DNA from 4 places in the Arthrobacter sp. 10N418 genome. Region 1 is predicted to be linked to each of the others. Evidence: riboswitches for the same ligand, from Rfam matches in the RefSeq annotation. Region 1 holds a riboswitch; each other region holds the start of a gene.
The links. A riboswitch is a leader RNA that binds a small molecule or an ion and turns the genes downstream of it on or off. The one in region 1 is predicted to bind thiamine pyrophosphate.

Region 1 (7,582 bases):
ATTGTGCGCGGGAGGACAGGGCCCGCGCCAGAACGCGGCGCCACTCCGCGCCCGTCCCGGGGCCCCGGACGGGCGGGGTGACCGCGCGGCTCAGCCCGGGACGGGCCGGGGAATCAGTCCTGGAAGTACTCGATCTTCGCGCCGATGGTGTTGAGCCGCTCGGCCAGGTCCTCGTAGCCGCGTTCAATGACATAGATGTTGCGCAGTTCCGAGACTCCGCGGGCGGCAAGCATGGCCAGCAGCAGGCAGGCGGCCGGACGGAGGGCAGGCGGGCAGCCCACCTCGGCCGCACGCCACTTGGTGGGCCCGTTGACGTAGATCCGGTGGGGGTCAAGCAGCTGCACCTGGGCGCCCAGCTTGTTCAGTTCGGTCAGGTAGATCGCCCGGTTCTCGTAGACCCAATCGTGGATCATGGTCTGTCCCTGGGCGTTGGCAGCAATGACGGCGAAGAACGGCAGGTTGTCGATGTTCAGGCCGGGGAACGGCATGGGGTGGATCTTGTCTTCCGGCGCGCGCAGCTCCGAGGGTTTGGTGGTGACGTCGACCAGCCGGGTCCGGCCGTTGCGGGCCACGTACTCGCCGGAGATTTCAAGCCGCTGGCCCATCTGTTCCAGCGTGGCGAGCTCGATTTCCATGAACTCGATCGGGACGCGGCGGATGGTGACTTCCGAGTTCGTCACGATGCCGGCGGTGATGAGGCTCATCGCCTCGATCGGGTCCTCGGACGGGAAGTATTCGATATCCACGTCCACGGACGGGCGGCCGGTGATCTTCAGTGTCGTGGTGCCGACGCCCTCGATCGCCACGCCGAGCATCTGCAGGTAGAAGCACAGGTCCTGCACCATGTAGTTGGGGCTGGCGTTGCGGATGATCGTGGTGCCCCGGCGGTGCGCGGCTGCCATGATGGCGTTTTCGGTGACGGTGTCACCGCGTTCGCTCAGCACGAAGGATCGGTCGTCGCCGTCCGACGGCGGCGCCTGCACGGCGTAGAACCCGGACTTCGCCTCGACGCTGAGGCCGAACTGGCGCAGCGCCTGCATGTGCGGCTGCACCGTGCGGGTGCCGAGGTCGCAGCCGCCAGCGTAGGGCAGCCGGTATTCGCCGGATTCGTCCAGCAGGGGGCCCAGCAGCATGATGACGCTGCGGGTCCGGCGGGCGGCCTCGACGTCCATGGACGCGAGGTCCAGGACCGCGGGCCGGCGGATCTGGAGATCGTTCGCGTTGAGCCAGGTGCATTCGACGCCGATGCTGGTCAGGACCTCGACGATCCGGTTGACCTCTTCGATCCTGGCCAGGCGGCGAAGGGTGGTGGTGCCGCGGTTGATGAGGCTGGCGCAGAGCAGGGCCACGCCGGCGTTCTTGCTGCTGTTGACATCCACGGCGCCGGAGAGGGTGCGGCCGCCCTCAACCCGGAGGTGGGTCATCTGCGGCCGGCCCACTTTGACGATCGTCCGGCCGACGATGGTCTCCAGCCGCTGGATCATCTTCAGGCTCAGGTTCTGCTTGCCCTGCTCCATCCGGGCGATCGCGCTCTGGCTGGTGCCCAGTTCGGCGGCCAGCTGTCCCTGCGTCCAGCCCTTCTCCCCGCGGGCATCGCGGAGAAGGACGCCTACGTATTCAGCAGTCTGTTGAGTCATTCCAGAAAAATATCACGGATGAGTTATCCGCCCCGGCAATCACGCCCGGAATGGCGTTAATCTCACACCGTTACCCGCGCTGTGCGATAACCGGGGCGGCGCCCGCGGCGGCCCGCAGGGCCGCCTTCGGTGCGGGAAGCGGGCGCTGCGCCGTTCCGGCGTCGGAATCTGTTATTGCCGGGTGAGGAAGACGAGGTTCCAGGTACCGGCCCCGAGCGCGGCCGCCGCGGCGGCCGCGGCGATGCCCAGACCGCCCAGCAGAACCCAGATGTCGAGTCTGCTGAACGTCGAGGCCCTCGCCCAGGTCCGTGCAGCGCCGCCGAAGCCCCGGGCTTCCATGGTGACGGCGAGCCGGGAAGCGCGCCGGATGGCCTGCACCATCAGCCCGAAACTCTGCCCCAAAGTCGCACGGAGCCGTTGATACGGGTTGCCGCGCGAGCCCACACCGCGGGCACGCCGGGCCATGCCGATGGTCTGCCATTCCTCGGCCATGAGCCCCACGAGGCGCATGGCCGCCAGGGTGCCCAGGACGAAGCGGTGCGGAAGCTTAGCGTTCTGCGCCAGGGCGTCCGCCAGGTCCGTGGGATCGGTGCAGCTCATCAGCAGCACCGCGGGCAGCGCGATGGCGAGTCCGCGGAGCATGAAGCCGAGGCCCAGCTGCAGGGATCCGGCGCTGATGGACCAGATGCCGGCATCGAACAATATGGGTCCGGTGTCCGGCGCGAGGATAGCGGTGCTCCAGCCGCCCAGCGCCGCGGCGAGCGTCAGCGGCCAGCCCCGCTGCGAGAGGAGGGGAACGGTCAGCCCGGCCAGGGGGACAAGCATCAGTTCGAAGGCAAGCGCCACGGACGCCGAGACCCAGTCGATCGACAATGCCAGCACCAGGGTGATCATGACGACGGCGGCGAACTTGGCCAGCGGATTGGCCCGGGTCAGCAGGGAACGGTTGCCGCGCAGGCTCAGGACTTCCCTCATGGCGCCGCCACCTCCAGCCCCGGTGCGTTGAGGCTGAGTTCGGCGCCGCCGAGGACGGCGGTAAATTCCTGATCGTGCGTGACGGAGACGACGGCCGTTCCGGCCTCGAGGAGCTCGGAAAGGAACGAGGCGAGCTCGGCCCAGGTGTTGGCATCCTGACCGAACGTGGGTTCGTCGAGCACCAGCACCCGAGGGTGGGCGGCGAGCACGGTGGCCACCGAGAGCCGCCGCTTTTCACCGCCGGAGAGCGTGTAGGGGTTGGCGTCCACCAGCTCCGTCAGCCGCAGCCGCTCCAGCAGCTCGTCCACACGCTCCTCGCCATAGCCGAGGTGCCTGGGCCCGAACATCAGCTCGTCAAGCACGCGGCCTGTGACGAACTGGTGCTCGGGTTCCTGGAAGACGGTCCCGATCCTGGCGATCAGCTGCTGGGCCTTCCACCGGTACGGGTCGATCCCGGCGCCTGCGCTGAGCTCCATCGTTGCGGAGACCGCCCCGGAGACAGGCTGCAGGAGACCGGCCAGGGTAAGGGCAAAGGTCGACTTCCCCGAACCGTTGGGTCCGGTGATGGTCAGGGCCGCCCCCGCACGGACCCGCGCTGTGATGCCGGACTGCACGGGATGCGGCGGAATGGTCCGGAACCCCCCGCGCCAGCCCGCCCGGCGCGGCCGCTCACGGGACACCGCCAGGTCTTCCGCGGCCAGCAGCAGCGCTCCGGCCGCCACCCCGGCTGCCCCGGACGTCCCGAGGGTCCCGGCTGTCCCCGCCGTACCCCCCGCTGAACGGGCCCGCGTCGTTGGCACATGCCCCGGCACCCAGACGCCCGCAGCAATGAGCATGTCCCGCGCCTGCTCCAGCACCTGGTCGGGGGGCCCGTCGATCAGCACGGCGGATTCCGTGGCCGACCCCGGCTGCAGCACCACGATCCGGTCCACGAGGTCTTTCCACACGGCCACGCGGTGTTCCACCACAACCAGGGTGGCCCCGGTCTTGTCCAGGCTGCGGCCCACGGCGTCGCGGACTTCCAGGACGCCGGCAGGGTCCAGATTGGCGGTGGGTTCGTCGAGAAGGAGCAGACCGGGACGCATCGCCAGGATGCCGGCAAGCGCCAGTCGCTGCTTCTGCCCGCCGGAGAGGGCCGACGTCGGGTGGTCCAGCGGCAGCCGGCCCAGCCCGACGTCGTCGAGCGCTTCCTTCACACGCCGCCAGATTCTCTCCGGTGGCACGGAAAGGTTCTCCGCCCCGAAGGCGACGTCGTCGCCGAGGCGCGAGAGCACCACTTGGGTTTCCGGGTCCTGCTGCATGAGCCCGGCCCGGCCGCGCTGCGCGCGTGGCGGAGCGCCGTCGATCAGGAGGCTCCCTGTCTCGTCGGAATCCTCCGCCTCCGCGGGCAGGCCCGGCGAACCGGCTCCGCCCGCGGCGCCGGCGGAACTGTCGCCGAGCACGCCCGCCAGGGCGTGGAGCAGCGTGGACTTGCCGGCGCCGGAAGGGCCCAGCAGCAGCACCCGTTCCCCGGGCCGGATGTCCAGGTCCAGTCCGTTGACCGCGGGCCGGGGCCGGCCGGCGTGCCGCCAGCCCCAGCCGCGGGCCGTGACCGCTGCCGGGCGGACCGTGTTGGAAGGTGTCATGTGCGGCGCGCGGACGTCAGGAGGAGACGGGCTCTGCGGCGGCCTTGCGGGACGCGAAGGAGCTCAGGACCCCGGTCCTGGCCAGGCCGCGGGTGGCGAGCCAGGCCAGGGCTCCGGCGATTACTGCGCCGGAGACTGCCGTGAAGATGATGTAGGCGAGCTTGTCCCCGGGCTCGTAGGCGATGTTCCAGCCCCAGGGCAGGAAGGAGTCGTTCAGGCCGCAGAACAGGCCCGCGCCGGCCCCTGCCAGCAGGGACACCGGCAGGTTGAACCTCTTGTACAGGAACGCGGCGAACACCAGTTCCGCACCGAGGCCCTGCAGGACACCGGAAATCAGCACCGTCGTGCCGTACTGCGAGCCCATGATCAGCTCGCCCGTAGCGGCGACGGTTTCGCAGAACAACGCCGCCCCCGGCTTGCGGACAATGAGCATGCCCAGGATGGCCGGAATCATCCAGCCGCCTGCGTAGAGCCCGGACAGCGGCGGGTAGAGCGCATTAACAGGTGCCGAGACCAGGTTGGCGCCCTGATCCCAAGCCCAGAAGATTACGCCGCCGGCAACGGCGATCAGCGCAGCCACGACGATGTCGACCACACGCCAGTTGTAGCCGCGCCGGTTGAGTGTCTGGTTTGCAAAAATATCAGTCATGTCGTCCTCCTGAGGAACAGGAGGGGAGAGTGCCCCGGCCGGCTGTGGCTTTCGCCGCCGCTCCGGGCACTCTGAGAACTCGACTCCCTTGCGCCGGTACTAACCGGATCAGGTTCGAGGGTCTGCGGTTGTCCGCACTCTCAGCGCCCACCTTTGGCTTCCCCGGGTCTCCCCGGTGATGACCGACGGCGGCGCTCCCCTGTCGTATCTAAAATCGCCCTTGTGGGCGGTGTCCAGTTTACACCCGGCCGTCCGGGAATCCGCGGCCGGCAGTCACAATCCGGAGCCGGCGGCCGGCCCGGGCCCCCGGCGGCGGGGAACACGTCGGCGGGGAACACGTCGGCGCCGGTGTCCGTGAGCACCGGGCTTGATAGAGTCGGCAGTGGCGCGGACAAGGGCTGCCGCCGGAGGGCAGACGGGCAACCAACCGGAAAGCTGGACTATTGTGACGCTTACACCAGCCACACCAGGGTCCTCCGCTGACTATGACCCTGACTCGAGCGAGCCGCAACCGCCGGGGTCCCTGGCGGCGCTGATCGGCCGCATCCTGTCTGAGATCGACGCGCTCCAGTTCGCGTCCTTCAGCAAGGACGACGCCCTGGACCTCGGGCTCCTCCTCGTTGAGCTGGGCAGGACACGCTCACTGCCAATCGCCATCGATATCAGCAAAGGCGAGCAGGTCCTCTTCCACGCGGCACTGGACGGCGCCACCCCGGACAACGAACGGTGGATCAACGCCAAGAAACGCACTGCCGTGCGGTACGAGGTCCCGTCGCTGCTCGTGGGCCTCCGCGCCCGGGCAGCCGGCGGACGGATCGAGGACAACGCCTGGTTCGACCAGTCCATGTTCGCCGCCCACGGCGGCGCCTTTCCGATCTACCTAAGGGGCACGGGGGCGGTCGGCACCGTCACGGTCTCCGGGTTGCCCCAGAAAGCCGACCACGATCTGGTGGTCGAAGCACTGTCGGAGATACTCGGCCGGGCTGGGCGCTAGGCTAGGGGAAGCCCTGTTTCCTGCCGCAAGGAGTCCCAAAAATGAACATTGTCATCAAGCTGCTGGGCACCGGCATCAGCCTGCTGGCCGGCTTCGCCGGAACCAAGCTCGTCGACACCGTCTGGGAAAAGACCACGGGCAACAAGCCGCCCAAGGGCCATGACGACGACGTCCCCACCACGCTGCGCTCGGCACTGACCTTCGCCCTGATCTCCGCGTCGGTCAGCGCCATCATCCAGGTTCTCGCCAACCGCGGGACGCAGCGTGCGGTCACCCGTTTCGCCAAGACCCAGGACATCGTCTAACCCCGGCCGTCGGCCCCGCCGCCGTCGTCGTCCAGCCGACGCTGGGCGGCCGCCCTCTGGACCACGGCCTCGAGCTCGTCCGTGCTGAGCAGCTCCGGGTGCAGGTGCTTGGTCCGGTAGCCGGCCCGGCCCACCATGTGGGCGGCGACAGGGACGGTGAGCAGCTGGAAGAGCCAGGCCACCATCAGCACGGGCCAGACCCACCAGACGCGCATTTGCAGACCCACGGCCAGAAGCAGCAGGAACAGGCCGAGCACCTGGGGCTTCGTCGCGGCGTGCATCCGGCTCATGAGGTCCGGGAACCGCAGCAGCCCGACGGCCGCAGCGAGGGACATCAGCGCACCGGCCACCATGCAGACGGCGGATACGGCGTCGATCACGGCGTCGGCGGGGAGCGTGTCAGGAATCACGGGTGGGTTCCCTCCTGTCCGCCACGAACCGGGCCACCGTGACGGAGCCGACGAAGCCGATGATGGACATCGCCACCAGCAGCATCAGGTTGTTCAAATTCCGGTTGACGGCCATGTCAATGCACAGTGCGGCGCCGAAGATGGCCAACAGCACATCGACCGCGAGCACCCGGTCCAGCAGCGACGGGCCCCTCGCGATCCGGATGATGGCCCCGGCCGCGGCCACGGACAGTACGACGGCGGTCACCGCCAGGACTAGCTGCATCACGCGCCCACCTCCTGGTTCAGTGCGGACAGTTCGTCCCTGGTCCCCATGATGCGGATCAGGGAGGCCTCGGTGTCCCGGACCTCCTTGCGGAGCCTGGCCCCGTCCTCGGCATTACGGACATTGATCCCATGGATATAGAGCGTGGACGTGGACCTGTCCACCTCCACCACCAGCGACCCGGGAATCAGCGAGATCACATGCCCGGTGGCCGTCACCAGGAGGTCGGAACGGCTCCGCAGCGGGACGGCGACGACGGCGCTGATCACCCGCGGTCCGCGGACGACGGCAAGGAACAGGACCTGGAGGCTGGCCTCCACGACCTTCGCCAGGAACACAAACGCGAAGAAGATCGCACGGAGGGCGTTGAAGCGTCCGCCGAGTTCCACCGGCGGCAGGTAGAACACCCTGGCCACCACCACCGCGATGAGTGCCCCGAAGAGCAGGTTGCCCGGACTGAAGTTCTGCCAGAGGGCACCCCAGACGATCACAAGCCACACCAGCAGCGGCAGTTCCTGGCGCAGCGAGATCCGCTTCCGGCTCATTTCCGGCCCTCCGGCCGCTGGCCGGGCGCGGGCCCGGCGAGCGCCGGGACGGGCGCATCCTCGCCCAGCACCGCCTGGATGTACGAGGACCTGTCCAGCATCTCCCTTGCGGACTGGTCGGCCACCTTGAACAGGGGCCCTGCGAAAACTGTCAGCGCCACGCCAAGGATCACCAGG
Region 2 (7,582 bases), on a different contig from region 1:
CGGTGACCTGGAACAATCCGGCCAAGCACGTGCTATCTGGCCCGACGGCCCGAGCGGCGTCTCTTCCTCGCTGTTGCTAGCAGCCGTTGAGTATCTCGAAGGTTCCATGCGCCCGTGCGCCAGACGCCGCCGCCTTCCCGAGAAGCATCTGCCAACGGACCTTCAAGCCAGCGAGCCGGTCCTCTGGGCCGCACTTTCTCCAGCAGCCGCGCAATGGATCGTCGACAACTCGAGACCCGACAGTAGTTTCCGCGCTGAGCACACCTCCCCCCAGGCGGCACCCGTGGCCGGCCATCCCAACCAATGCCGGTACATTGCAAGACCGGCAGACTGTTTAACAGCGACAGACGGTCGAGTCCATGGCAGGGCGGTCAGATGAGGAGATTGACGACGAACCGGATGCCGTAATCGAGGAGCCGCTCCGATGCCACATCAATGACTTCCTGAGCCTCTCCAGTGGGCGGGGTCGCGCAATCCAGTTGGATGCTCAGAGGATGTTCGGCCGTCTCCGGGTACGCGCGCAGCAAACCCCCATCGAGGACGAACATGGCGTAGTTGTTGATCTTCTCCCTCAGCTGCACGAGCTGAGGTGGGGCGTCTGACCATGGACGCACTTCGATCATGATGAGCTTGTACCCGTCATGTGAGGGATCGTGTGTCACGAGATCAATCACGTTCGGCTCCTGGACTCCGGCCAAGTCAGCGCTCCTATCGAGTGACGGTGGGAATGGTGTTGACGCACAATCATGGTCCGGCGAAGGATCCTCGAACGTTTTACTGCGGTGGTCCAAAATTGACGGGGCAGCGGATTTCCAGCGGGTATTGGGCGGCCTTCCGATCAGAGGGATTCGGTCTGTCCTGACTCCGCAAGGGTGATGCCGGCGACGGACCAGTTCTCGCGGGGGAGCTCGTGCAAGATCACCCGGATCGTGTCGGGACGGATTTCCATGACCTCGGCGTAAGTGGCCGTGAGCGCGGCCAGCAGCTGACGCTTCTTTTCAGTGGAGGAAGGGGATGCATTGAGAACCTGGATGAGCGGCATGCACAGATTGTGGCATCTTTCGCAGAGGGACGGGTGGACTCCGGCCGACCTGGTGCGTCTCGAAGTTAGCAAATCGCCTGTCGCTGGACGTCCTGGCCACAATGGACCCGCCCGTTAAGTCGTCCCGTTCAGGGTTTCCCTATCGGGCACTCGAGCAAAGAAGCCCGGATAGGTGACCACCAGCCCATGTTCATCGACCGTGACTGCCCGCTCGAAGTCGGAGTCCCGCGACTCATAGCGGTACTCATGGTCTGCTAGACGGGTGTAGCGCTGGGGGTCGGTTACTACCGTGAGGTCGGGCACCGCGACATATGCGGTCGTGATGTCGGCACTCTCACCGATGGCCAATTCGAGCCGCCGGATAGGCAGCGTGTTGCTCAGCGGTGAGATAGCAATATCCACTTCGCGGGCCATCTCGAGGTCTTGCCGCTCGCGGCCGTCCACCGTCCACACCGTGCCGTCAAACTCGATCCGCAGCGATCGAGAACCAAGCACGAGAGTTAGCGAACGGAACTGCCAGTGATCGTCAGCTATCAGGGTGTAAAGACATTCTCCGAAGGCTCCGTGAACGGTGCTCTCGACTTGGATGCCCTCCTCGGATTCGCTCACAGAGCACGTCTCCGTGCTGTCCGATTCAAGACCATCCCAGCTCAGCACGATCATGAATCTATGATGTCGCGCGAGTTGACTGTAGTCACGCTTCCCGCCTGCGCGCCAGTCATAAACCAGACGCAGCGAACCGGCCTACGACGCCGGCCACAAGGGGACTGCCCCCGGCTTGTTGACTCCTTAGCAGAAGGCGCTGGGTGACCGCAGAAAGAAGGCTCAGTGCCTTCGTCAGCGGCAAGCTCTCAGGTTCGCCGGCCATGCCCGCCCCCGCCTCGCCCAAGGTTTCGGCCCTCATGGGTCGACGCGTAGAGGATCAGGGCAGGCCTAATGCGGCTCGCAGCACTCACCGCGCCGGCCACAGTGCCCGGTGAAGGATCCTCCACAGCGCGTCGGGTCGCCAGGTCGCCGCGACCCGCTCGTCCGCCGGACCTGGAGCGTTTCCGATCCGCCAAATCAGTTTTCGCCGTTCCCAGAGTTTTTTAGGATTCTCGTTACAGTTTGTTGGCTGCCGGACATTAACAGGGCATGAGCTTGCAAACGACGGGGGAACGGGTGGATCTGGAGAGGGAGAAACGGTTCCTGGCCGCTCACACGGCGGCCCACGACCGTATCTACCGCTATTTTCGGCGCAGGACGGAGGGCGCCGCCACCGCGCAGGATCTGTGCGCTGAGGTTTTCAGGATTGTCTGGGAGAAGTCCGGACACGCCGATGACCTCTCGGTCATCGTCCTTTTCGGCGTGGCCAGGAACGTGCTCCGAAATCATGACAGGTCTCTATCCCGGTCGGCCGGACTCATCGGAGCTTTGCGCTTCGAGCGCGTCCATGGACCATCCGCCGGGGGATCCGCCGTCCGTGATGGCATCGACCGCCTGGCCTCAAAGGAGCGGGAGGTGTTACTGCTGACGTACTGGGACGGACTTACCGCCGTCGAAGTGTCCCATCTGCTCAACACATCGGCGGCTGCCGTGCGAATGCGCCTGCACCGGGCGCGCAAGGAACTAGGCCGAATACTTCAGCAGCAGACGGTGTCAGAAGGAGCAACAGAATGAGCCAGGACTACTCCGCGGCGGACCTCCTTTCAGCCGCCGATCCTGCGCTCACGATCACCGAGGAGGAACTTATCCGCAGCCGCCAGCGGTCTCTGTCGTTCGTCAATTCCGAGGTCACCCAGCTCGCCGTCGGCGGATCCGTCCACGACTTCCATCGCGCGCCGGCTAAACGCCATTGGGGGCGTTTCGCCGCTGCCGGGCTTGCGGCAGCGGCGGTCGCGGCCTGCGTACTCGTCGCCACGGGTTTGGTAACGAGCCCGGTCAACATGGCGGCGGCGCCGACCGTCGCTGGGGTCATCCCGACGGCGACACCGGCCGGCCCCGGGAAGTCTTCCCTGGCGGGGCCCACTGTTACCGATTCGTTTGGGAACGTGGATTACTACACCACGGTCTCCGGTGACACGTCTGCGGGAGTGGCTGCATCCTTCGGCATCTCCGAGGAGAAACTCGCTGAGTTCAACGGGCTTCAGCCCGGGAGCGCGCTGGCACCCAATACGAAGCTGCGACTGATCCCCGCCCCGGGTCCGATCACCGGGGCGAAGGGTGCGGCCGTCGTCGACGCCAGCGGCATCCCCCTCAGCTACGTGATTGAACCCAATGACACCCTCGACGGGATCAGGTACCGGTTCGGGCTCACCGGCGAGCAGTTGGCGGAAGCGAACAAGGTCCCGTACGTGTACGAGAAGGGCAACACCTACTTTGTCCGTGCCGGGAATCACATCCGGCTGCAGAAGAACCCGGTCGACAGCCGGGCGGGCGCGGGAGCAGCCGTGAACAATTCATACGGGCAAGCCATCTTCTATACCACCGTCGACGGCGACTCCTTCGACAGCCTCGGCTACAAATTCCGGTCCACCACGGACCAGCTGCTGCAGTACAACCCGTCCCTCACCACGGACCGGCCCATCCCCGCGGGGACCAGGGTCAGGCTCATGCCCGGCGAGCTCACGATTGACGGTGCCCGGGGCACCTTTACCGCCGACGCCGACGGGATCCCCCTGACCTACACCACGGCCCCCGGGGACACCGAGCGCCAGATCTCGTTCCGCTTCAGCGTGACAGACCTGGAATGGGCGAACCGCCCGCTCACCGGCACCGACCGCGTCTGGTACGCCTTCACCGACCTACCCGCCGGGGAACTCGCCCCGGGCCAGACCATCAGCGTCGCCCTGAACCAACCTCTCAACAAGTAGAGCAGTATCACCAGGGACGTCGTCTGAGCAGCCCGCGAAACCCTGCTCACCGGCACCTGACCGCGCCATATAACGCCGCCAAATACACGCCAGCGGGTCGTACGGCAATTGGCCGGCCGCGGAAACGCGGCGGTGTTGATTCGGAAATTGTAAGGACCGGCTTCCGGGTCCGGGACGAAGGAATCTCAATGATGTTGTCAACGGATTTTGGCGAGCCGCTGAGGTGTCCCGGCCGGTTCGCGGCCGGGACACCTCAGGAGCTTCTAGTCGGTCCAGCCGGGTAGGGCCTGCGGTCCTGCTCCGGGAGGCCGGCGGCCGTGGCGGAGAGGTTCTCCGGACCGTCCGACTGGCCGGACGCCCAGTGGAAGAACACCTCGGCCGTGATTGTTTCAAAGCACGCCTCCTGGGACCGGAATCAGTACGTCGCGGTGTCGCCCTCGACACAGGTTCCGTAGCCGAACAGCTCCCCGCTCCCGTCCCGGGTGCGGGCAACGGCGAAGATGATGTAGGGCCAGGATCCGGCATCCCAGCCTTCGCTGCCCCAGTTCGGCAGCACGGACCAGCCGGTGCCGTCGAGAGTGTCCATCCAGTCGTACCCGTCCCCTGCCCGGTCGTCCGCGGGCAGGACCGGGGCGGTGACCGGTTCCGCGGTGTCAGCGGTGACCGTGCGGGACATGATTCCTGCGTTCATGAGGTGAGGCTCCGTTTCGCTGCGGCGGGGCGGTTGCCCGGAGTACCGGATTCCCTCTCCCCACCATGTTTTGCCTGCTGGCGGAGCATCGCGTAGCTGTGCCCGACGGAACCGGGGCAACCCGAAGGGCGAGCGGCGGGTGGGTTGTGGGAGGAAATAAGCGCAGCGCCGACCCAAGGCGTCCGGTGCGCGGCCGTCCGAAGGACGGTTGAGCCGGTGGAGCGGGCACGTAGGATCCAACGGACAGCAGCAAAAAAGAAAGAAGAATGCTTGTGCTGCCCGAGCACAGCGAGGCCCTTTCTTGATGTGCTCGGGCGGTGGAGATGCGATGCAGGGGCGCCCTGGACGTCAGCGCCCTCGTGGCTCATTCTCGCAGGCGGTCAGACGCTTCATTTCCGTGGGATTCCCGTCCGGCTCGGCCCGCAGCGCAGTGGCCGCAGGCGGTTCATGGTTGCTTATCTACCGGCGTCTTATGTCGCCTGGCCGCGTTCGCGGCGGGATTCGTACATGAGGGGGACACGGGGTACTCACGCGATTTCGTCTCACGGAACCCATACCGCTGTACAGCTATGACCGCTGGGAAGGCGCCTTGATGGACAAGCGGCCAAAAAAACCTCCATCAATGCGTGAGACCACGTAAGGCCATCAAAGCGGGAACCCCTTCCAGTCCCCCATGGACGGGGTTCCTCGATGTGCCGGGCCATCCCGACCAGCCGCCCCTGAAATTACCAACCCCAGCCATCGACTGGATGTTCCGCAGTCCCGACCACTAGATATCGACCGGGCCGTCAGGGGTGTCATTCGCCGAAAAGGTGAGACTGAGCCGAGGTTGGGGGGGCAGCGTCAGCCTGGGCGTGCCGCCTCTGGGCGGCGGGTCGCCCGACGACGCACGGCCGGTAACGGTCCGACGGATTTTCCACCCGGGCACGGCATCTGTAAGCTCAATCACATCCACACGGGTGCCCCTGCAGGGGCTGAGATCGGGCTGAAGCAGTCTGCGACCGTTGAACCTGTCCGGGTCATGCCGGCGAAGGAAGTAGGAAAACACTGATGAGCTCCATGAATTCGCATTCGCTCGCTTATGTCCGCGACCCGGAAAACGGAATCGCGGTCCCGGTCACTACCATCGCGCTGGAAGATTCCCCCAACGGCGCCAAGAACCCGGATTTTACGGTCTATCGCACCGCCGGGCCCGGCAGCGACCCGGTGATCGGCCTGGAGCCGTTCCGGTCCGCATGGATAGAATCCCGGGGCGACACCGAGCCTTACGGCGGCCGGGAACGGAACCTGCTCGATGACGGTAAGTCCGCCGTCCGGCGGGGTGCCGCGTCCGCTGAATGGAAGGGGGCGCAGCCGGTGCCCCGCCGCGCCCTCGACGGTAAGACCGTCACCCAGATGCACTACGCCCGCCAGGGCATCATCACCCCCGAGATGCGGTTCGTGGCAGTGCGGGAAAACTGCGACGTTGAACTGGTCCGCAGCGAAGTCGCCGCCGGGCGGGCCATCATCCCCAACAACATCAATCACCCCGAGTCCGAACCGATGATCATCGGCAAGGCGTTCCTGGTGAAAATCAACGCGAACATCGGCAACTCGGCCGTGACAAGCTCCATTGCCGAGGAAGTGGACAAGCTCCAGTGGGCGGCCCGGTGGGGCGCCGACACTGTCATGGACCTCTCCACCGGGGACGACATCCACACCACCCGTGAATGGATCATCCGCAACTCCCCCGTCCCGATCGGCACGGTCCCGATCTACCAGGCGCTCGAGAAGGTCAACGGCGAGGCCAATGACCTGACCTGGGAGATCTACCGGGACACCGTGATCGAGCAGTGCGAGCAGGGCGTGGACTACATGACCGTCCACGCCGGCGTGCTGCTGCGCTACGTGCCCCTGACGGCCAACCGGGTCACCGGCATCGTCTCCCGCGGAGGGTCCATCATGGCCGGCTGGTGCCTGGCCCATCACCAGGAGAACTTCCTGTACACCCACTTCGACGAACTGTGCGAAATATTCGCCAAGTACGACGTCGCCTTTTCCCTCGGCGACGGCCTGCGGCCCGGCGCTACCGCGGACGCCAACGACGCCGCCCAGTTCGCCGAGCTGGATACCCTCGCCGAACTCACCAAGCGGGCATGGAAGTACGACGTGCAGGTCATGGTCGAAGGCCCCGGGCACATCCCCTTCCACCTCGTCCGGGAAAACGTCGAACGCCAGCAGGAACTGTGCGACGGAGCGCCCTTCTATACCCTCGGTCCGCTGGTGACCGACATTGCGCCTGGCTATGACCACATCACCTCTGCCATCGGCGCCACCGAGATCGCCCGGTACGGCACCGCGATGCTCTGCTATGTCACGCCCAAGGAACACCTCGGGCTGCCGAACAAGGACGACGTCAAAACCGGTGTCATCACGTACAAGATCGCCGCGCACGCCGCGGACCTGGCCAAGGGCCACCCGGGCGCCCACGAACGCGACGATGCCCTTTCCAAGGCACGCTTTGAGTTCCGCTGGCGTGACCAGTTCGCACTTTCCCTGGACCCGGAAACTGCCGAAGCATTCCACGACGAGACGTTGCCGGCCGAACCGGCCAAGACCGCGCACTTCTGCTCGATGTGCGGACCCAAGTTCTGCTCCATGCGGCTCTCCCAGGATATCCGCGACCAGTTCGGGGGCATGTCCGAACAGGAAGCCATCGCCGGGATGAACACTAAGTCCGCCGAATTCCGTGAATCCGGCGGCAAGGTCTACCTCCCCGAACCCGTCCGCCTCAACCCCTAAGAGCGCCCGGGCCTGCAGCCACCGCCGCAGGCCCGGGCACCGCCCCCCGCCACGAACACACCCTGGCTGAGGCCTCCACATTGGCAAGAAACAGCAGGGCAGTGGGAACCTTGCCACGTAAAGCGCCTCACGGTGGCCGGGCCGGATCGATTGCCTCACTCGTGCTCTGGTCATGAGTAGACGGCGCGAGCAAACGTCCTGCCCAGGGGCCGCACG
Region 3 (7,582 bases), on a different contig from region 1:
ATTGAGCGCACCCTCGTCCTGATCAAGCCCGACGGCGTCGCCCGCAACCTGACCGGCGCCATCCTCGGCCGCATCGAAGCCAAGGGCTACACCCTGGCGGAGCTCAAGAAGGTCCACGCGAGCCGTGAACTGCTGGAGCAGCACTACGAGGAGCACGTCGGCAAGCCGTTCTACGAGCCGTTGGTCGAGTTCATGCTGAGCGGCCCGGTTGTCGCGGCTATCTTCGAGGGGCACCGCGTGATCGAGGGCTTCCGCTCCCTTGCCGGCACCACGGATCCGACGACGGCGGCGCCGGGCACCATCCGCGGTGACTTCGGCCGCGACTGGGGCCTGGCCGTGCAGCAGAACCTGGTCCACGGCTCGGACTCGGTGGAGTCCGCCCAGCGTGAGATCAAGATCTGGTTCCAGGACTGACCCGCACCGAGGCGCTAAGGCACCGAGGCGCTAGAAAAGGCCAATGTTCGCGATGAACATTGGCCTTTTCTGTCACCCGGTGGGGTTTGCGCTCCTAGTAGCCGGACGTTCCGATGAAGACCTGGATGAAGGCGAAGAAGATGGTGGCGATCACGGCGACGTACAGCAGAGCCGCGATGATCCAGCCGGAGTCGCCGAGGATCCTCGTCGGTCCTGCGGGCAGGGGAATCACTCCGTGGGAGACGTTGCGGATGGTCACCCAGACGAACAGGGGGATCATGGCGGCCCAGACGATCATGCAGAACGGGCACAGGATGTGGATGGCGTACAGGGCCTGGGACCAGAGCCACACCACAAAGATGAAGCCCAGCGTCACGCCGGCCTGAAGCCCGAGCCAGTACCCCCGGGCAAACTTTGCGCCCGCGAGGATCCCCATGGCAGTGGTGATGATGACCGCGAAGGCCACGATGCCGATAAACATGTTGGGGAAACCGAACGCGGAACTCTGCGGCGTCTGCATGACCTGCCCGCACGAAATCCAGGGGTTCACGTCGCAAACCGTGACGTGCTTTGGATCCTTCAGCACTTCCAGCTTCTCGAGCACCAGCGCCCCGGAGGCAAGCCAGCCGATCACGCCGGTGATCAGCAGCAGCCATGCGAACGGGCGGTCGCGGGTCATCGTCGGAAGGCTCCGGTCCGCCGGGGCCGGACCGGACTGCGGCTCGTGCATGGTTGCACCGCCGGCGGTGCTGGAAATGCTGGGCATGGAATATAGGTCCTTTGGCTCGGTGCTTCTGGCCCCGATTGTATCGCCGCAGGCTGGACGCCACCGTGGAACGGCGTCCGGCCGCCTCCGTCCCGGCGATCCGTGAACTGTCCCCGCCCTGCTTCCGCCTGATTCGACGGCTCCTGTGAGACAATGATCGTGGCTGGAACCCGATCCACATCCGGATTCCGGTCCGGCGATTTTGTTTCAAGACCGCCAATGATGAGCAGGGAGCTGCGGATCCTCTGATCCGGGCTGTCCCGCAATGCCATTGGACGGCACCTGGTTGTGGCGTGAACGTCAACGGGTTCCACAAACAATCTCGCCGGCCCTCCAGGGCTGCCGCACCCCACTGCCGGTGCGAACCTGAGGGTATCCAATTGACTTCTGTCAATGCCTGCGGGTGTTGACAAATAATTGCCCCAACGGGTGCCGGATGTGGCGGTACATCGGGGGCAGGAGTGTCGCCACATATGGAAAATGACCAGGTTGTAACGGTTAACGACGAACCGATCGTCCCCGATCAGGCACCAGAAGCAGCTGCTCCGGTAGCGCCCAAGAGGGCCGTCCGGACACGCCGCAAGGTTGTCGCCAAGACAGCCCCCGTTGACCCGGTCGTCGCCGCCGAGGAAGCAACGCTTGCTGCTGAAGCCGCCGCCGCGGCTGAAGCCCCCGTGGACAACCCGGGCGCCGAATCCGCCCCCGAGGCCAAGAAGGCGCCTGTCCGCCGCACCCGGGCCCGCAAGACCGCCGAAACCGCCGAACCGCTGCCCGCGTTCGCCGAAGAGGCCGGAACTGCACCCGCCGCCGAGGCGGCTGCGGCCGGGACGGGCGCTGGTGACGCTCCCGCCGTCAAGCCCGTCCGACGCCGGGCCAGCCGCGCCAAGGCAGCCGCCCCGGCCGCCGAAGTGCCCGCAGCCGGGGCCCCGGCCGCGGAGGCAGCCGAAGCGCCCGTCGAAACGCGCGAAACTCCCGCCGAAGCAGCCGTCGAAACGCGCGACACTCCCGCGGAAGAGGCGGGCGGGAAGCCCGCCGAAGCGCCGTCCGCCGCCTCCTCGCTGTTCCTCGAGCCCGGCATGGTCACCTCGATGATTTTCCAGGCCCCCGACCTCAGCACCGTTGTTCGCCCGGTTCCAGTTCCGGCTCACGCCGCGGAGACGGAGGACGCCGATGAGGAAGAGGGCGAGGAAGGCGAGGACGCCGGGTCCCGCCGTCGCCGCCGCAGCCGCGGGCGCCGCGGCCGCACCAGCCGCACCGGCACTGAGTCCGAAACCGATGAAGAAGGCTCCGCGGAGGAAGCCGAAGAAGAACCGGAGGGAATGCTGGAAGACGGCGTGACCTCGCGCCGCCGTCGGCGCCGCCGCCGCGGTGACCAGGACCTCGAGCTCACCGGCGGGGGAGACGACGATCCGCCCAACACCGTGACCCGCGTCCGTGCGCCCCGCGCGATGTCGGAGGCGCCGGTCAACAACCGCGTCACGTCCGTCAAGGGATCCACCCGGCTCGAGGCCAAGAAGCAGCGCCGCAGGGAATCACGCGACACCGGCCGCCGCCGCACTGTCATCACCGAGGCCGAGTTCCTGGCCCGCCGCGAATCCGTGGACCGCCAGATGATCGTGCGCCAGCGCGACGACAGAATCCAGATCGGCGTCCTCGAAGACGGGGTCCTGGCCGAGCACTTCGTCTCCAAGACCCAGCAGGATTCCCTGATCGGCAACGTCTACCTGGGCAAGGTCCAGAACGTCCTGCCTTCCATGGAAGCGGCCTTCGTCGACATCGGACGCGGCCGCAACGCCGTGCTGTACGCGGGCGAAGTGAACTGGGAGTCCGTCAACCTCGAAGGCAAGCAGCGCCGGATCGAAAACGCGCTGAAGTCCGGCGACTCAGTCCTCGTCCAGGTCACCAAGGACCCGGTCGGCCACAAGGGCGCCCGGCTTACGAGCCAGATCTCGCTGCCCGGCCGCTACCTCGTCTACGTGCCCGGCGGTTCCATGACGGGCATCTCGCGCAAGCTGCCCGACGTCGAACGCAACCGCCTCAAGCGGATCCTCAAGGACCGCCTGCCAGAAGACGCCGGCGTCATCGTCCGCACCGCGGCCGAAGGTGCCTCCGAAGAAGAACTGACGCACGACATCAACCGCCTCCGCGCCCAGTGGGAGGGCATCGAGAGCCAAGCCACCTCGACCAAGATGCTTGCCCCGGAGCTGCTCTACGGCGAACCCGACCTGACCATCAAGGTGGTCCGCGACGTCTTCAACGAGGACTTCTCCAAGCTGATCGTCTCCGGCGAGGAGGCCTGGGACACCATCGAGGCCTACGTCACCTACGTGGCACCGGACCTCGTGGGCCGGCTCGAGAAGTGGACAAAGGACACGGACATCTTCGCTGCCTGGCGCATCGACGAGCAGATCCACAAGGCCCTTGACCGCAAGGTCTTCCTGCCCTCGGGCGGTTCCCTCGTGATCGACCGCACCGAGGCCATGACCGTGGTGGACGTCAACACCGGAAAGTTCACCGGCAGCGGCGGCAACCTTGAAGAAACCGTCACCAAGAACAACCTGGAGGCGGCGGAGGAAGTCGTCCGGCAGCTGCGGCTGCGCGACATCGGCGGCATCATCGTGATCGACTTCATCGACATGGTGCTGGAATCGAACCGCGACCTCGTGCTGCGCCGCATGGTGGAGTGCCTGGGCCGGGACCGCACCAAGCACCAGGTGGCCGAGGTGACCTCGTTGGGGCTCGTTCAGATGACCCGCAAGCGGATGGGCACGGGGCTGCTCGAGGTCTTCGGCGAACAGTGCGAAGCCTGCGCAGGCCGCGGAATTGTCACCCACGACGAGCCCGTCGAGCACCGCCGCGCCAATACCGTCGCCGCCGAACACTACGTTCCCCGTGCCGAGGCCCAGCCCGCAGCGCGGACCGAGCGCAAGAGCCGCCGCCGCGGCAAGGGCGGCCAGGGCACCCCGGAAGCAACCCCGTCCGCGCCGGCAGCAGTGCACGCCGAACCCACCGAGGCGGAGCGGCACGCCAAAGCCGAGGCGACCCGTGCAGCCCTGGCGAACATCGCCGCGGCAGCACACGCCGCCCACCTGCACGACGGGGAGGCAGCCGCTGCCAGCGAAGCGGGGGCCCGCCAGGCCGCCGTCGACGCAGTCACGAAGCTTGCCGCCACGGAGGAAGCAGCCGGACGCCCAGGCGCCGTCCTGACCTTCGGCGGCGAGCAGGTTGCCCTGCCCTTCGTCGAACACGCCGAGGAGTCGCAGGTGCCTTCCCTGACGCTCGACCTCCTGACCGAGGCGTTCGCCCACCTCGGCGAAGCCGGGGAAAGCACAGGGGCCGAAGCGCAGCGCCGTCCGGCGAGGGGCCAAGCCGCGGCCCCTGCGGCCGTGGCGACTGTTCCGGAGTCCACGGTTTCCGAGCCTGCTGTTCCCGAGCCTGCTGTCGCGACCGGCACCACGTCCGGCGGCCGCCGCGGACGCCGCAACCGGAGCGCCAGCCGCGCCCAGGGCGCAGCCAACGAGACGTCCGTCCAGCACCGCGAGGCAACGGCATCGGCCGCAGCCGTTTCGGTTCATGAAGCCAAGGCGCCTGCCGCGGGCAAGCCGGCAGCCAAGCCGGCAGCCAGCGAGCCGATCATCCTCGGCGTCGGCGTACCGGCCTCGGAGCTCTAGCCGGCCCGGCCCGGCAGGACCGCGGGTGCGGCCCGGACCGGCGTAGCAATACGCCGGAACCGGGCCGCACCCGCGGTTATTTAACGGATGAGGCTAGGCTGGAGCACTGACACGGGGTGCCGCGCATTGGGCCGGCTGAGATCCAGACCCGTTGAACCTGTCCGGCTAGCACCGGCGAAGGGATGTCTCTCTTGTCCTCATCATTTCTTCCGTACCCGCCACGCCGGTCCGCGCAAACCCGGCCTCCCCGCGTCCTGGCCATCGCCGGTTCCGACCCGTCCGGCGGCGCGGGGATCCAGGCGGACCTGAAGAGCATCGCCGCGAACGGGGGCTACGGCATGGCGGCGATCACGGCGCTGACCGCGCAGAACACGCGCGGAGTCACGGCGGTCCACGTTCCGCCGGCAGCGTTCCTTACCCGGCAGCTGAACGCGATCAGCGACGACATCGGCATCGACGCCGTGAAGATCGGCATGCTGGGCGACGCCGCGGTGATTGACGCCGTCCGCAGCTGGCTCGAAAAGGTCAGGCCCGCCGTCGTGGTCCTGGATCCCGTGATGGTGGCGACCAGCGGGGACCGCCTCCTGCAGGAATCCGCTGAAGCCGCGCTCCACGCCTTACTGCCGCTCGCCGACCTGATCACGCCCAACCTCGCCGAACTGGCGATCCTTTTACATGAACCCGTCGCCGGGGACTGGGACGAGGCCCTGGAGCAGGGCAAACGCCTGGCCGCGCTGGTCGGCACCACTGTCCTCGTCAAGGGCGGCCACCTGAAAGACCGGGAGGGCGGGAGCGGCGGCGGTTGCCCGGACGCGCTCGTCAACACCGGAGGACTGCTGGGACAGGAGACCGTCGTGGTGCCGGGGGAGCGCGTCGCCACACGCAACAGCCACGGCACAGGGTGCTCCCTGTCCTCGGCCATGGCCACGGTGCAGGCCCGGGTGGGGGACTGGGAGGCAGCGCTGCGGGAGGTCAAACCGTGGCTGCAGGGTGCGTTGCGGGCTGCAAACGGACTGGACGTCGGCTCCGGTAACGGCCCCGTCCACCACTTCCATCATCTTCAGCACCTCACGGAGGGGCACGGCCGCATCCCGGACCGCGCCCCGGCGGAGGGCGAGTTCGTAGAGGCGCTCCGGAACCAGGCGGCCGGCGATCTGGAGGCAATCCATGCCCTCGACTTCATCCGGGGCCTGGCCGACGGCACGCTGCCCGAGAACGAGTTTGCCTACTACCTTGCGCAGGACGCCATCTACCTCAACGGCTACTCACGGGTCCTGGCCCGTGCCGCCGCGCTCGCGCCCTCGGACGCCGAGCAACTGTTCTGGGCCGGCTCGGCGCAGCAATGCCTCGAGGTGGAATCGGAGCTGCACCGGACCTGGCTCAGCACCCGCTCCGCCGAAGCCACCCTGGGTCCGGTCACGAAGTCCTATGTCGACCACCTGCTGGCCGCCTCGGCATCCGGCAGCTACGCGGTGCTGGTGGCGGCGGCCCTTCCGTGCTTCTGGCTCTACGCCGAGGTGGGGGAGGCCCTGCACGGACAGTTCCTCGCCGCGGGTTCCCCGGGAAGCCATCCCTATGCCGTGTGGCTCCGCACCTACGCCGACGAAGGATTTGCCGCCGCGACCCGGCAGGCCATCGCGTATACCGACGCGGCAGCCAGGCACGCCTCGGCGTCCGAGAGGGAGGCCATGGCCCTGGCCTTCCGCCAGTCCTCGCGCTACGAGGTCGCATTTTTCGACGCGCCGCGCCTGCACGCCTGAACCGACCTGGCCCGTGCAGCCTGTACGATAGTCGGGCACGGTTCGGGAAGTCGCTGCAGGATCGCTCTGTCCAAAGAGAGTGGCGTCCATCACGCAGAGCCCGCCGGAACCAGCCTCGTTTGCGGCCGAAGGCAAAATTAGCGTAGTCTAGACCTTCGGTGCTTACGCCAATACTTGGGTTATGACCTTGAGGACAGTTCATTCGATTTTCGGATGGCGTTGTCCACGGGATAGCTCATGGATTCCCCCGGGGAATCCACCGGCGTAGAGGCACAGCGTGAGCCGGTCCGAACACATTGGCCCCAGGTTCCGCACGCAAATCTAGTAATAAACGTCGAGAGAAGTGAGTTCCCCAGTGGTGTACGCGATTGTCCGCGCAGGCGGCCGCCAAGAGAAGGTTTCCGTTGGAGACTTCGTTACCCTGAACCGCGTCCCCGGTGGAGCCGGCAGCACCTTTGAGCTGCCCGCACTGCTCCTGGTAGACGGTGACAAGGTCACGTCCGCTGCCGCGGACCTGGCCAAGGTAACGGTTACGGCTGAGATCCTCGAAGACCTTCGTGGTCCGAAGATCGTCATCCAGAAGTTCAAGAACAAGACCGGCTACAAGAAGCGCCAGGGTCACCGTCAGGAATTGACCAAGGTCAAGATCACCGGTATCAAGTAACCACTCGTTACTGTTCAGGTTTTCAGCAGATTCCCCAGAATTTTAAAGGCAGGCATTTCAAATGGCACATAAAAAAGGCGCGAGTTCCACTCGCAACGGTCGTGACTCAAACGCCCAGTACCTCGGCGTCAAGCGCTTCGGCGGCCAGGTAGTCTCCGCAGGCGAGATCATCGTCCGCCAGCGCGGCACCCACTTCCACCCGGGCGCCGGCGTAGGACGCGGCGGCGACGACACCCTGTTCGCCCTGGCCCCCGGCGCCGTCGAGTTCGGCACCCGCCGCGGTCGTCGCGTTGTGAACATCGTGGCT
Region 4 (7,582 bases), on a different contig from region 1:
TCCCCTGGCGCTTTTCTGAAGTGACTGGCGCTGTTGCGGATAGCTCCGGCGCCGCACTAGCTAACGCACCGGGTACGGTCCGTGGACCCGCGGTGGAAGACTGCCTCGGAAGTCCGGGAAGTCTTACTTGCCGGTCTGGAAGTCGCGCTTTTCCTTGATCTTCGCAGCCTTGCCGCGCAGTTCACGCATGTAGTAGAGCTTGGCGCGGCGCACGTCACCCTTGGAGACGAGCTCGATCTTGTCGATGATCGGGGAGTGCACCGGGAAGGTACGCTCCACGCCAACGCCGAAGGAGACCTTGCGGATGGTGAAGGTTTCGCGCAGGCCGTCGCCGTGGCGGCCCAGGACGAAGCCCTGGAATACCTGGACACGGGAGTTCTTGCCTTCGATGATGTTCACGTGAACCTTGAGGGTGTCACCCGCGCGGAACGTCGGAACATCGGTGCGCAGCGAAGCTGCATCTACGGAATCGAGAATATGCATTGATTCACTCCTGGTGAACGCCACAGGTCATTCACGTTGGGTCACGGCGGCCAAGCTCCGGGCGCAAATGCGGCCGGAAATTCCCGTCGAAAGTTTGTCGATCCGGCTCCGTCACGAATTGACAGGGCCGGGGTGCCCGGCTGTTGGCAGCGCTCCCCCTATGGCAGGCTCGCAACCCAGCAGGCACAAGGACTAATTTTGCCACATCCGGGGCCTTCGGGCCAATCCCGGGCGACTCGGACGCTAGGAGTGCCCAACCCCCGCGTCGGGGCGGCGCCGGAGGCGGCCGTCGACGACGTCGTAGCCGAGGTCCGCGAAGGCCGTCCGGTCCGCGCGGGGCAGCTTGGCGGCGTCGAATTCCTCGAGCAGGTCGGGGCGGCGTTCGGCTGTACGCCGGTACTGCTCGTGCCGGCGCCACTGGGCGATCTTGCCGTGGTTGCCGCTCAGCAGCACCGCCGGCACCTCGCGGTCCCGCCAACTGGAGGGTTTCGTGTAGACGGGGTATTCCAACAGCCCGTCCGCGTGGGATTCCTCCACGAGGGACTCGGGGTTGCCGACCACCCCGGGGAGGAGCCGTCCGATGGCCTCCACCATGGCCAGCACGGCCACCTCACCGCCGTTGAGGACGTAGTCACCCAGGCTCATCGGGCGCACGGTGAAGTGTTCGGCGGCCCATTCCATCACGCGTTCGTCGATGCCCTCGTAGCGGCCGCAGGCGAAAACGAGCTGCTTCTCGGCAGCGAGCTCGTGGGCTGTGGCCTGCGTAAACCGCTCCCCCGCCGGGGACGGGACGATCAGGACCGGTTTGGCTGCCGCGTCCGAATGGTGAGTCTCCTCCAAGCCGGTGTCCGCCGGACTGGTGTCCGCACTGGTGTCCGCCGGACTGGTGTCCGCACTGGTGTCCGCCGGGCTGGTGTCCGCACTGGTTTCCGCCGGGCTGGTGTCCGCACTGGTGTCCGCACTGGTGTCCGCCGCGCCGGCCGTCCCCCGACCGGCGGCGGCCACCGCGGCCAGCGCCTGCGCCCAGGGCTCGGGTTTCATGACCATGCCGGCGCCGCCGCCGTACGGGGTGTCATCCACGCTCCGATGCCGGTCCGTGGTGAAGTCGCGCAGGTCATGGACCCTCAGGTCCAGGAGTCCGTCCTGGCGGGCCTTTCCGATCAGCGAGAGTTCCAGGGGGGCCAGGTACTCCGGGAAGATGCTGACGACGTCGATCCGCATGTCAGGCGCGGTCCGCGTCGGCGTCGGAATCGCCGTCGTCGGGGATCGCCGCGGTCTCGGTATTGACCTCAAAAAGTCCGGCCGGCGGGGTGACGAGGACAAATCCTTCGCCGACGTTGACCTCGGGGACGATCTGCTCCACGAACGGGATCAGGACTTCCTTGCCGTCCGTCGCGGTGACAACCAGCAGGTCCTGGACGGGCAGGGTGTGCAGACCGGAGACCTTCCCGACCACCTGATCGCCCACGCGGACGTCCAGGCCCACCAGTTCGTGCTCGTACCAGCCCTCGTCCTCGTCCTCGTCGATTTCTTCGGTCTCGACGAACAGCTTGGCGCCCCGAACGGTTTCCGCCTCATTACGCGTCTCGATCTCCTCGAAGGCGAGCAGAAGGATGTCCTTGTTCCAGCGGGCGCTCAGTACAGTCAGCGGGCCGGCCGATGCGGGCTCAACAATGAACTGCGTGCCCGGCACGAAACGGTCACCGGGAGCGTCCGTCAGCACCTGGACGGTCACTTCGCCGCGGATGCCGTGGGGTTTGCCGATTCGTGCCACCTGGAGCTGCATCTGTTCCTCTGTTCCGGAGTCGTACTGCTGGATTCTTACTTCTTGGGTCTTGCCGCGTGGGTCTTGCCGCGCGGTTCTTGCAGCGCGGTCCGCACTGCCGCGGAAAACAGTCCGGCCCCTCCACCATTATCTGGTGAAGGGGCCGGGCTCAAGACAAGTGTTGCTGAAAGCGTTACCGGCGGCGGTCCGTGTCGACGACGTCGACCCTGACCGGCTCGCCGTCCGCCAGCGCAGCGACCACAGTGCGCAATGCGCGTGCGGTGCGGCCCTGTCGGCCGATCACCCGTCCGAGGTCGTCCTGGTGAACGCGCACCTCAAGGGTGTCCCCGCGGCGGTTGTTCTTCGCACTGACCTTGACATCCTCAGGAGTGTCAACGATCCCGCGGACGAGGTGTTCGAGCGCTTCGGCCAGCAAGTTACTCAGCCTCGGTGGTCTCTGCTGCTGCGTCGGCGGGGGCCTCGGCTGCTTCGTCCTTCTTGGCCTTCTTGGTGATGGCTTCCGGAATGATCACGGAACCCTTTTCCGGGGTAACGAAGGCAGCCTTGGGAGCCTTGGTCTTCAAGGTGCCCTCCTGGCCGGGGAGACCCTTGAACTTCTGCCAGTCTCCGGTGATCTTGAGGATCGCGGCAACCTGCTCGGACGGCTGTGCGCCGACGCCGAGCCAGTACTGGGCACGGTCCGTGTCGACCTCGATGTACGAGGGCTCTTCGGTCGGGTGGTACTTGCCGATCTCTTCGATGGCACGGCCATCACGCTTGGAGCGTGCGTCCATGACGACGATGCGGTAGTACGGTGCGCGCATCTTGCCGAAGCGCTTAAGGCGAATCTTTACGGCCACTTTTGTGGTCACTCCTGTTTCTGAAACGGGGTCGAGCCCGGCGTTCTGCACCCGTGGGGCGGGCCATACTAGGGGGTTCTAAAAGGACAAGATCCGGACGCGGAGAGAGGGGCCACGCAGATCAAGTACCTGTTCATTGTGCCAGATCAGCGCCGGGATTTCGACTTGACACCCATGCAGTGGCTGATTTCACCCCGGAAGGCACGTCGCGGCCCCAGTCAGGATGTCCAGACGTAGAGCTCAGACTTCGTGGCCGGGTCGATGCCGGCCGCGAGTTCGGCAAGCTGCCGGACGTAGCCTGTGGCCTGGTCCGCACCGAAGGGCATGTCCTCCTCGGCAGCCCAGCTCGCCGCCACGTCTTCCAGGATGTTGCCTTCGTCTTCGGTCTCGTAGCTGAGCAACTCGGCGAGGGCCCGGACCATGGCATGCGGAACGCCGAGCAGGGAGTCGCTGGCCACATCCACCATGGCCAGCTCATAGTCGGCGCCGGCGGCGTGGACGGCGGTGCCGGCCAGGTCCCCGAGCCGTTCGACTTCGAAGTCACTGATGTCCGGGATCCGTACGGCGCCCGGGGCGGCAGGCGCGCCGCCGTCCAGGGCCCCGGCGCGCTTGAGGGCTGCGTTGTGGGTGGAAACAAAGATTTCGGTGAATCCCAAGGAAACACTCCTCATGAGTCGCGGCTGGATTGTTGTTTCAGCCTAGCCGCTCGAGCCCGGCCGCGCCCGGACCGGACATGACCTCCCCTGGACCGTGGTCGAAACTCTTCCATCCGGCCTCGCCTGCGGACATACCCTCCCCCGACCGCGACCAATGGACATGCTGGCACTATGTCCGTTCCCGGCCGCCTGCGTTGGACATGCCCCTGAGGCGCTGCCCTTGAACGTTGGGCATGTCCAGTGCCTGGCGAAAGCGGAGAGCTTACGCACCGCCGCAGCACGGGCAGCGGCAGGCCTTTGGCGGCGGCGGCGCACTCGCCAATCACCAGTCCGGCAGGCAGGCTTCGTGCAACGGTGCCCGGCAGGCAGACGGGCTGCGTGCAACGGTGTCCGTCAACGAGGGCTGCGTGGCGGACCGGGGCATGGCAAACCGGTGGGAATAAATCCCGGACAGCTGTGGCTGACCGCAACATGGTGCGTCCGCGGACGGCTCACGCGCCCGGCGACCGCGCCGGACTCAGCGGGTGCTCAGCGGACAGCGACACGGATGCGGTTGCGCCACGGATCCTCGAACCGCAGCTCGGCGCCGGTGTGGTGGGACTGGACACCGGCAACCTTGAGACGGTCGGCGAGGGCTCCGACGTCGTCCCCCGAAGGCACTTCAATCAGCACTTCGCCCAGGCCGAGGGTATCCCGACGGGGCCCGGCGCCGCGGCTGTTCCAGACGTTCATAGCCATGTGGTGGTGGTAGCCGCCGGCGGAGACGAACAGCGCCTGGCCGTGCCAGCCCGCCGTCTTCTCAAACCCCAGGGTCCCGACGTAGAAGTCGTGGGCCGACTGGACGTCGCCCACCTGCAGGTGGACGTGCCCGACGCCGGCATCGGCCTCGCGCTGGCCGCTCACGGATTCTTCGGTCAGGAACTGTTCCAGATAGCGCTGCGGCGGCAGGGCGAGGCTGTCCATCACGACGTTCTTGCCGTCCCAGGACCACGCGGCCCGCGGACGGTCGTAGTAGAGCTCGATTCCGTTGCCTTCGGGGTCGTTGAAATAGAACGCCTCGCTGACAAGGTGGTCGGCGCTCCCGGTGAAGGACTGCGGCTCGTACTGGGCCGCGCTCGCGACCGTGGCGGCCAGGGCAGGCTGGTCCTCGAAGAGCAGTGCGGTGTGGAAGAGGCCGGCCTCGCCGCGGGAGGGGATGTTTAGGCCGGGGGCGGGGGCGAGGTGGACGAGCGGCTTCTGGCGGCGGCCGAGGTAGAGCCCGCCGTCCTGCTCGGCCACGATGTCAAGGCCCAGGGCACGCTGGTAGTAATCCGTCATGAGCCGCATGTCGCCGACTTTGAGCATCACAGTGCCCATGGTGAGTGCGGCGGGAAGAAGATCGTGGCTGGTGGCTTCGGCAGTCATTTGAACGCTCCGGTGGTTCAGTGGCCACCGACCTTCGATGACCTTGCATACATTAAAATTACTTGAAGCTTCAATTTATTCCAAATGGGCCCGCCGCCGTGGCTGGATCCACGCGACGATCCGGGGCCCGCCACACTCGGGTGGACCTCGGGGCCCCTGAGGTAGCTTCTTCTACGACCACACGGGCGCCCCTGCAGGGGCTGAGATCGGGCTGACGCAGCCTGCGACCGTTGAACCTGTCCGGGTAATGCCGGCGAAGGAAGTGAGTATTTTCGTGAGCACCCAATCTGCACAGCACAGCCCTGCCTAAAACCGGGCCGGACAAGACCGGACCAACCAAGACCAGCCCGCACAAAACCAGCCCGCGGCCCCCACACAGTCGCTGAAGTCGCGTTCCCTGGCGTTCGCCACCGATCCGGAGCACGGCATCCGTGTTCCGGTGACCGAGATTGCGCTGGCGGCCGCTCCGGGCGGCGCCGCCAACGCCCCGTTCCGGGTCTACCGCACGGCCGGGCCGGGCAGCGACCCGGTCCTGGGGCTGGAACCGCTCCGCGCACCGTGGATTGCGGCCAGGGCCGATACCGAGCCGTACAGCGGGCGGGAACGGAACCTGCTCGACGACGGCAGGTCGGCCGTGCGCCGCGGTGACGCGTCCGCCGAGTGGAAGGGCGCCCGGCCGGTGCCCCGCGCCGTCGCCGGCCGGACGGTGACCCAGATGCGCCACGCACGGCAAGGTGTGGTCACGCCGGAGATGCCGTTCGTCGCCTTACGCGAAAACTGCCGCGTCGAACTGGTCCGCGGCGAGGTGGCGGCCGGCCGGACCACCATCCCGAACAACATCAACCACGCCGAATCCGAGCCCATGATCATCGGCAAAGCCTTCCTGGTGAAGATCAATGCTATCTGCCACTGACCGCCGACCGGGTCACGGGCATCGCCTCGCGCGGAGGCTCGATCATGGCCGGCTGGTGCCTGGCGCACCACCGGGAGAACTTCCTCTACACGCACTTTGACGGGCCCTGATCGATCTTCGCCAAATACGATGTCGCGTTCCCGGAGGGGCCGGGCCATGTGCCGTTCCATCTGGTCCGTGAAAACGTGGAGCGCCAGCAGGAGCTCTGCCAGGGCGCACCGTTCTACACGCTCGGGCCGCTGGTCGCGGATATCGCACCGGGCTATGACCACATCACCTTGGCCATCGGCGCCACGGAGATCGCCCGGTACGGCACCGCGATGCTCTGCTATGTCACGCCCAAGGAGCACCTCGGGCTGCCGAACAAGGACGATGTCAAAACGGGAGTGATCACCTAGAAGATCGCGGCCGATGGCGGCCGACCTGGCCAAGGGCCACCCGGGCGCCCACGAACGCGATGACGCCCTGTCCAAGGCACGGTTCGAGTTCCGCTGGCGGGACCAGTTCGCCCTTCCCTGGGTCCGGTCACCGCAGAGGCTTTCCACGACGAGACGTTGCCGCCCGAACCGGCCAAGACGGCGCACTGCTGTTCGATGTGCGGGCCAAAATTCTGTTCCATGCGGATCAGCCAGAACATCCGGGATGAGTACGGTTCAGCGGATTCCCAGGCCGCCCTGGCACAGCTGGCGGCCGGAACGCAGGCCAAGAGCGACGGGTTCCTTGCCTCGGGCGGCAAGGTCTACCTGCCGGAGCCTTCCGTAGGCGGACCCGCAGCATCCTAGGCATCCTCGGCTAGGACGCTTGTGCGTGTTGGCGCCGGCTGACCTCTGCAATGAACGAGCGGATGACCCGGTCCCCGTCCGCTGAGTCCTGGGGCCGGTGTCCTCCCGCGGCGACGCGGTGCAGGGCACCGGTTTCACGCAGGTAGCCTGCGATTTCCTCGTACAGTGGTTCCCAGCCGCCGGTGAGCACCAGTGTGGGGACCCCTGGCACGATCTGCAGGGGCGCCTCCCAGGCAGGGGCCTGCAGCCTCAGCCGCCGGGCGGCGCGTCGTGCCTCCGGGGTGGTGGCGCCGGGAGCCTCCGCCGAAAACGCGCGGCGCACAAATTCCCTGTGGAAATCGTCGTCGCTCAGATGGTGGCGGACGTCGAACAGCGGCTGCATCAGGGTCCGGTGCGCGGCCGTGGCCGGCAGTTCCGCCGTCAGGGAGAGGCAGCCCGGTTCCACCAGGGTGAGGGACTGGACGAGGTCTGGCCGTTCGACGGCGGCCATCATCGCGGAGATGGCGCCCTGGGAGTGCGCCACGACGTGGCCGCCGGCCGCGCCGCGTCCGTCGTCGGCGAGCGCGCCCAGCACGATGGCTGCGTCGGCGGCGAAGTCGGATTCGAGCGGTTCAGCGACGGCGTCGAAGCCGTGGCGGCGCAGGAACAGGGCGTCGTAGCCCAGCGCCATCCCGTGCTGCTTTGGCCACGCGGAGGCCCCGAAGCTGCCCGCCCCGTGG

Region 2: linked by a shared signal. The riboswitch ahead of thiC (phosphomethylpyrimidine synthase ThiC) and the one ahead of AC1DCZ_RS12390 (ECF transporter S component) in region 1 are both predicted to bind thiamine pyrophosphate.
Region 3: linked by a shared signal. The riboswitch ahead of AC1DCZ_RS10050 (bifunctional hydroxymethylpyrimidine kinase/phosphomethylpyrimidine kinase) and the one ahead of AC1DCZ_RS12390 (ECF transporter S component) in region 1 are both predicted to bind thiamine pyrophosphate.
Region 4: linked by a shared signal. The riboswitch ahead of AC1DCZ_RS06010 (phosphomethylpyrimidine synthase ThiC) and the one ahead of AC1DCZ_RS12390 (ECF transporter S component) in region 1 are both predicted to bind thiamine pyrophosphate.

The regions. Positions count from the first base shown of each region.
Region 1 covers NZ_JBFTIK010000013.1:155,947-163,528, forward strand. The annotation lists gene AC1DCZ_RS12375 (UDP-N-acetylglucosamine 1-carboxyvinyltransferase) at 114-1,637, opposite strand; gene AC1DCZ_RS12380 (energy-coupling factor transporter transmembrane component T family protein) at 1,809-2,612, opposite strand; gene AC1DCZ_RS12385 (ABC transporter ATP-binding protein) at 2,609-4,237, opposite strand; gene AC1DCZ_RS12390 (ECF transporter S component) at 4,254-4,886, opposite strand; TPP riboswitch at 4,954-5,097, opposite strand; gene AC1DCZ_RS12395 (heme-degrading domain-containing protein) at 5,332-5,880, shown strand; gene AC1DCZ_RS12400 (DUF4235 domain-containing protein) at 5,922-6,185, shown strand; gene mnhG (monovalent cation/H(+) antiporter subunit G) at 6,182-6,595, opposite strand; gene AC1DCZ_RS12410 (monovalent cation/H+ antiporter complex subunit F) at 6,585-6,860, opposite strand; gene AC1DCZ_RS12415 (Na+/H+ antiporter subunit E) at 6,860-7,405, opposite strand; gene AC1DCZ_RS12420 (Na+/H+ antiporter subunit D) at 7,402-7,582, opposite strand, start outside.
Region 2 covers NZ_JBFTIK010000009.1:2,877-10,458, reverse strand. The annotation lists gene AC1DCZ_RS09050 (DUF6572 domain-containing protein) at 372-698, opposite strand; gene AC1DCZ_RS09045 (tautomerase family protein) at 839-1,042, opposite strand; gene AC1DCZ_RS09040 (putative glycolipid-binding domain-containing protein) at 1,157-1,705, opposite strand; gene AC1DCZ_RS09035 (RNA polymerase sigma factor) at 2,177-2,701, shown strand; gene AC1DCZ_RS09030 (LysM peptidoglycan-binding domain-containing protein) at 2,698-3,894, shown strand; gene AC1DCZ_RS09025 (hypothetical protein) at 4,310-4,585, opposite strand; TPP riboswitch at 5,531-5,638, shown strand; gene thiC (phosphomethylpyrimidine synthase ThiC) at 5,636-7,366, shown strand.
Region 3 covers NZ_JBFTIK010000010.1:65,592-73,173, forward strand. The annotation lists gene ndk (nucleoside-diphosphate kinase) at 1-414, shown strand, start outside; gene AC1DCZ_RS10040 (vitamin K epoxide reductase family protein) at 509-1,180, opposite strand; gene AC1DCZ_RS10045 (Rne/Rng family ribonuclease) at 1,654-4,851, shown strand; TPP riboswitch at 4,954-5,051, shown strand; gene AC1DCZ_RS10050 (bifunctional hydroxymethylpyrimidine kinase/phosphomethylpyrimidine kinase) at 5,034-6,611, shown strand; gene rplU (50S ribosomal protein L21) at 6,967-7,275, shown strand; gene rpmA (50S ribosomal protein L27) at 7,337-7,582, shown strand, end outside.
Region 4 covers NZ_JBFTIK010000005.1:183,062-190,643, reverse strand. The annotation lists gene rplS (50S ribosomal protein L19) at 124-483, opposite strand; gene trmD (tRNA (guanosine(37)-N1)-methyltransferase TrmD) at 727-1,704, opposite strand; gene rimM (ribosome maturation factor RimM) at 1,706-2,269, opposite strand; gene AC1DCZ_RS06030 (RNA-binding protein) at 2,442-2,684, opposite strand; gene rpsP (30S ribosomal protein S16) at 2,686-3,108, opposite strand; gene AC1DCZ_RS06020 (hypothetical protein) at 3,327-3,764, opposite strand; gene AC1DCZ_RS06015 (VOC family protein) at 4,293-5,168, opposite strand; TPP riboswitch at 5,340-5,447, shown strand; partial or broken gene AC1DCZ_RS06010 (phosphomethylpyrimidine synthase ThiC) at 5,515-6,863, shown strand; gene AC1DCZ_RS06005 (alpha/beta hydrolase) at 6,874-7,582, opposite strand, start outside.